DNA from 2 places in the Shewanella sp. SP2S2-4 genome. Region 1 is predicted to be linked to the other one. Evidence: predicted binding sites of a transcription regulator. Region 1 holds the regulator's gene; the other holds the start of a gene.
What was found. Region 1 encodes LexA, which represses DNA repair genes until DNA is damaged. Its sites were predicted from a motif close to TACTGTATNNNNATACAGTA; they were not measured.
Positions count from the first base shown of each region.

Region 1 (3,194 bases):
TAATACAAAATATACGATAACAGCAGGTAATCCATGTGGCTGCGATGGCAAGGTACATAAACGATCTCGTGACCATCATGGTGCAGCTGGCGAACTTGCTCGGCGCCTTTAATGTTGATCCCGCTGTAAAGCTTGTTCCACAACCAAGTTAAGAAACGCTCGGCAATACGCACTAAGCTATCTGAGTAATCGGCAGCAATTTCATCGAGATACTCAATAGCCGTCTCGCGCGCTTGGGTCTCAGAAATCTTTTTGTTGGCCGCTTCTTCTTGAATCGCTTTACGCAAGGACTCGGATTTGAGCAGCGAATGAAACAGTGCTTGGCGATTTGGCAGCACAGGCCCTGTCATCACCTTACGTTGACGGCGGAAATGCACCCGCGCGACCCGCGCTAATTTATGGGCAATCCCCATGTCAGTGCCGTGTTCGTCGGCCATGTATCGCAGAGATACCGCATTTGAAAACTGTACGAAGTTATGTCGACCTAAGAATAAAATCATCAAGCATTTGCGCAGCCAAGTCGGGTTTTCCCGCTCAAACACAGCCGCCTTCATAGTGTCGTCTTCTTTCCCTGGCGTGCGGCCCCAATACAGGCTCACGGGCACTAGTTGAATGTCTAATTCAGGGCGTTCCTTATGCACGGCCAACAAACGCATAAAGCATTCGAGGAAAGGCTCGTTACCGGCACGCTCACCAAACAGCGGCTTACGCCCTTGAAGGCAGACAACCCGAGGCGCAATCACACCATTTGCCACTAAAGGCTCATAGGGGCTCGGTAGTCCTAACTTAGCCGTTATTTCACTCAGGGCAGCGATGTCACTCAGCGATTCCGTTTTCATCACATAAGCAAGGGGTCTGGAGGCATCCAGATTCAGATCGGCAAAGGGATCCTGAGGCACAACAATAGTGTGCACTAAGTGTTTTTGGATCCAGCGTAATGATTTCAACCAAAGAGAGTCGTGTTTAGGCATTATTCTTATGCAATTAAGTACGTTTACTAGCCCGGTAGAATACCAGACTATGGGTAATATTCGCTAATTCTCTCCAACATAGCTAAAAAGTGGTTAATACTTGCGCTGCAAATAATACTGTATATACTAACAGTAACTGTATAGAAAAACAGGAAACACCATGAGACCTTTGACGCCACGCCAAGCTGAAATTTTAGAGCTAATTAAACGAAATATTGCCGATACTGGCATGCCACCCACACGGGCAGAAATCGCGACCCGTTTAGGTTTTAAGAGCGCCAATGCGGCTGAAGAGCATCTTAAAGCGTTGGCGAAAAAGGGCTGCATTGAGATCATGCCGGGCACTTCGCGGGGCATTCGCCTACCTGCGGAAGTCGAAGATTTAACTGAAACAGGTTTACCACTTATCGGTCAAGTGGCTGCTGGCGAACCTATTCTTGCCCAAGAACATGTCGAACAGTACTACCAAGTCGACCCGAGCATGTTCCATCCCGCCGCCGATTTCTTACTGCGGGTTAAAGGCGACAGCATGAAGAATATCGGCATTCTCGAAGGAGATTTGCTGGCAGTTCATAAAGTACAACAAGCTAGAAATGGTCAAGTGGTTGTCGCGAGAGTCGACGACGATGTCACTGTTAAACGTTTCGAAAAAAAAGGTAATGTAGTCTATCTACACGCCGAAAATGAAGACTATTCCCCGATTAAAGTGGATTTAGGCTATCAAAGTTTAACAATTGAAGGACTCGCCGTCGGTGTGATCCGTAATGGAGATTGGCTATGAACAAACTACTTGGCAATGCACCCCGCCACCCAGGCTTGTGGCTCGATGAAGTCCGTGATGCCGACTATGACTGGCACCATGCACCTATCGCCTGCATGCCAACGAAGACTCAAGGTCGCCAAGAATTAATCCATCTAAGCGCGCAACTCGCCCAGTTAAGCCAACAGGGCCGTTGGTTAGTGCTCATCAACCCGCCGAGTATTGGCTACAAACAAATGCTCGCCAATGCAGGCGTGCGTATGGACAGAGTCTTGCTGGTGCACGCTAAAGATGAAGTCGAAACCCTGTGGGCGATGGAAAAAGCCTTAACAAGTGGTACGTCCAGTGCAGTTATTACTTGGACCCAATCACTGGATGCACGCGATAATCGTCGCCTGCAAATCGTGGCTAAAAGTGCTCGCGCCATGGGCATAGTGCTTGAAGACGTAAACAGTCACTTACATGGCGACGTACGCATTGAGCAAGGCAATCTCTTCGGCCAACAATCTTTTTTTAGCGCTGTACATTAAATATTCATTTATTTTTTTACCTTGAAAGCCGCCTCGCCTATGAATGTGAGGCTTTTTTTTGGCAATTTTTCAGACAATTAGATAAATAAGTGATCTTGATCAATATTTAAACAGCAAGTATGGTTGATTTAGTCGGCGATGATATATCGCCGCCCGTGGCAAATAAATCGAGCCGTAATCGAGTTCAAAATGCCACTAAAAATAGAGAACAGATTTATTTCAGTCGTATGTGCCAGCGTGGCTAATACCAGCAGTAACAATACTTAATTAAAAGTAACAGCCGCCAACGCACGTTGAAGTCAAAAACGCTTTTTTGGGAACTGAAGAGTTTGCATAGAGTTGAGACTTACTGTGTTGCTCTTCTTTGTAGTTGCTATTCGCAATTGGCAGAGGAGAAGTCTTGTGAAGCAATTGTTGTATTGTTTACTCGTGGTGTTATTCGCACCACCGTTGGCCGCCGCGGACATGCGGTTCAACATGACCCCTGGCGTAACCGAGATCAGTGGCAAGGTTTATCACTTGCACATGACCATCTTGTATATCTGCTGCGCCATTGGCCTTGTGGTCTTTGGCGTGATGATTTACGCCATGATCAATCACAGAAAATCCAAAGGCGCTGTCGCGTCGCACTTTCACGAAAGCACTAAAGTTGAAATCGCTTGGACGATTCTGCCATTTATCATTTTGATCTTAATGGCGATTCCAGCGACAAAAACCTTAATTGCGATGGAAGATCCCAGCAATGCCGATCTCACAGTTAAAGTCACAGGTTCCCAATGGAAATGGCACTACAGCTATTTCGATCAGGACATTGATTTTTACAGCATACTCGCAACCCCTAGAGCACAAATCGACGGTACCGAAACCAAAGGGGAAAATTACCTTTTGGAGGTCGATAAGCCGCTCGTGCTACCGATAAATCGCAAAATCCGC
Region 1 covers NZ_JAUOER010000007.1:62,118-65,311, reverse strand. The annotation lists gene plsB (glycerol-3-phosphate 1-O-acyltransferase PlsB) at 1-971, opposite strand, end outside; gene lexA (transcriptional repressor LexA) at 1,132-1,752, shown strand; gene Q4Q54_RS07715 (cell division inhibitor SulA) at 1,749-2,261, shown strand; gene coxB (cytochrome c oxidase subunit II) at 2,664-3,194, shown strand, end outside.

Region 2 (3,194 bases), on a different contig from region 1:
CCCGCAACTTGCGGCAAGTGAGTCACGCACAGTACTTGGGTCGATTCCCCTAAGCTGCGTAACATGCGGCCCACCACTGCGGCGGTGGGGCCGGAAATCCCAACATCCACCTCATCGAAAATTAATGTCGGCGTGGCTACTTTCTTCGCGGTAATCACTTGGATACCTAAGCCTATCCGTGAAAGTTCACCGCCAGATGCGACTTTTGAAATCGGTTGCAAGGGTTGGCCAGGGTTAGTGGTGACCATAAATTCGATATTGTCACTGCCATTGGCTGACATTTGCTCTGGGTTGAAATTGACTTCGATAGTAAATTTCCCCTTAGGCATATTCAGTTCGTGGATTGACTGAGTCACCAGTTTGTCGAGTTCTTTGGCATATCGAGCGCGGCTTTGACTGAGCTTTTGTGCGTTGCTAAGGTAAGCGGCTCTGCTGGCATCGACCTGCAATTGAATTTCTTCGAGCTTGCTTTCGTCACTGTCTAAGGTGCTCAGTTCTGCTTTTAATGCTAGATGATGTTCGGCCAGTTTATTCGGGCTAACATGGTGCTTACGAGCCAGTTGCATGGCTTTTGATAGCCGCTCTTCTAAATAGGCAAAATGAGCTGGATCGAGTTCAAGCTTACTCAAATAGTGTTGTAATTCGCCTGCGCTTTCTTGCACTTGGATTAATGCATCATTGAGCATAGTGTTGATATTGCTTAATGCAGGATCGTAGCTTTGCAGGTCTTCGGCGAGGGAAACCACTCGGTTGAGCAGTGACTCTATGTTGTTTTCTTCGCCCTCAGTAAGTATATCTAGACTCGCCTGACAGGTATCAATCAACTCAGTGCCATTGGCCAGACGTTTGTGCTCTTGCTCAATTTCATCGAACTCATCGACTTTAAGATCAAACTCATCAAGTTCTTCTACTTGATATTGCACTAATTGCTTACGGGCAATACGTTCATGCTGGGAGGCTTCGAGTTGCTTTAGATCGGCCTCAATTTGTTTGCAGCGTTGAAAGCTGGCGGCAACCGTATCGATAAGCAATCTGTGGTTGGCATAACTGTCGAGCAGGGTGAGTTGGTGTTCACTTTTTAACATCGCATGGTGCGCATGTTGACCGTGAATACCGATAAGCAACTGACCCAGTAATTTAAGCTGTGTCAGTGGTACTGGATTACCATTGATGTAGGCGCGTGAACGGCCATCGCTACCAATAGTTCGACGTAGGATACACTCATCATCGAGTTCAAGATCGTTATCTTCTAACCAACGTTTTGCCAGTGGAATATCGTCCAAGGAAAAGCGGGCGCTGACCTCGGTTTTATTGGCTCCTGGGCGAACACTGCTGGCATCGGCACGATTGCCTAGGCACAGGCCTAGCGCATCGATGGCGATCGATTTACCTGCACCGGTTTCACCTGTGATGCTGGTCATACCGGGGCGAAAATCCAGTTCTAAAAAACGGACGATTGCGAAGTTATTAATGCTGAGTTGGCAAAGCATAGTGAATTCCTGTCGAAAAACATACCAAACCACTGTATTGATAAACAGTATATACTGATTTTATATACAGTAAAGTGGCTTGGGTAAATAATCGGCATTATCGGCAGTAAATATTTTTAATTGACTGATTATGCGTAGGTTCTTACTAAGCTTTCTAAGATAGGCAAACTGAAAAAAGTGACTAAGGTGCCAAATAGAATGCCCTGAGCACTGGTTGAAGCTTGAGTGTTATAGCGCTGGGCGAGCAAGTACACGCTCGCGGCTGTGGGCAGTGCGCTCAAGATCACGCCCATGATCAGGTAGTCGCCGCTCACGCCAAAACGGCAAAGCATAAAGTAGACGAGTGCCGGTTGGATAACCAGCTTGAAGAGGTTGATAAGGCTCAGTTCGATAAAATTCTTGGGGCTAAATACGCTGCTATCTTTCTGGTAGCGCATCGCTTTGGCGAGCACCATACCGATGGCAAACAGCGCGCACGGGCTTGAGGTATTGCCAATTTGCTGGATCATTAGCGCCAGCCCTGAGGGCAGTTTTATCGCTAGCGCCGAAATGCCGACGCCAATTAAACTACCAATAACGATAGGGTTTTTACCGACCGCCATCATCATTATGACTAAGGCGTGGTGTTGTCTTTGGGTGTTTGTGGCCAGTTCCATCGAGACTAAGGCGACGGCAAACATCAGCACGGATAATAAGCTGGCAATCGCGGCGGCGACTAACGCACTTTGCTGCTGCGGAAAGAGGATGATGAGCAGTGGAATACCAATAAATGCGGTATTACCAAAGGTGGCATTGAGAGCTCGAATGGCGGCAACCGCATGCTGTTTAGGGTTAGCGATCAGCGATAGCCCAAGGCAGACAAGATAAGTGATTACCATAGCTGTGCTGTAGCCCGCAATAAATCCCCATTGCAAAATCTCGTCAATCGGCTGCTGGGCGAGGGCGATAAGCATGATTGCAGGGAACGCAATATAGTAGACATATTGGTTTAGCACTTGATCCGTATCGACGGGCAAGAGTTTTAATTTTTGCACTAGTGTGCCGAGCAACATGATCCCGAAGACGGCAAACAGAGGGGTTAAAATGGTCATTTCCCTCACTCATCCTTACGATTAAATTTGAATAAACTCAGCCACCACCGTCATTTCTACTATCGTTATGATTTTAGGTGGGCGCTTGCCTTTTTTATGTCACGTTAGAACCAGAACTAGCGCCAGCGCAGTAAAACTCGCCACAAAATAACATATCATTTCAGTCTAAGGCTATTGCGCTATGGTCGTATAAGTGGATTAATTGATGTTTAAAACACAATGACTTAGCGTACGCTGTGATTGTTGATGACTTTATATAGTGCCTAAAGTGGGCAGCTAGAACAGAATTAGGACATGCAATGAGTGATGATTTAGGCGCTGAACTACAACTTGTCTATCTTTTTGTGCATTTAGTCAATGCGGGCAGTTTTTCACAGGCGGCGAAGGAGCTTGATATGCCCATTGCCACAGTGAGCCGCAAGTTAGCGAAGTTGGAAGAGAAGCTCGATAAGCAGCTTTTTATGCGCAGCACCCGCAAGTTACGACTGACGGAGGAAGGACTGGCGCTCTTTCAACGCTACCAGAGTGTGGTTGCCCAATTTGATGAACTGAGTGGTGCGGGCAGCGATAAACCCGAGGGCACCCTGCGTATTGCCGCGCCGATTTCAATTAT
Region 2 covers NZ_JAUOER010000029.1:42,982-46,175, reverse strand. The annotation lists gene recN (DNA repair protein RecN) at 1-1,490, opposite strand, end outside; gene Q4Q54_RS18895 (AEC family transporter) at 1,619-2,581, opposite strand; gene lldR (LysR family transcriptional regulator LldR) at 2,881-3,194, shown strand, end outside.
Region 2: recN (DNA repair protein RecN) is a predicted target of LexA. The motif match lies at 1,521-1,540, and genes of this name have one in related genera.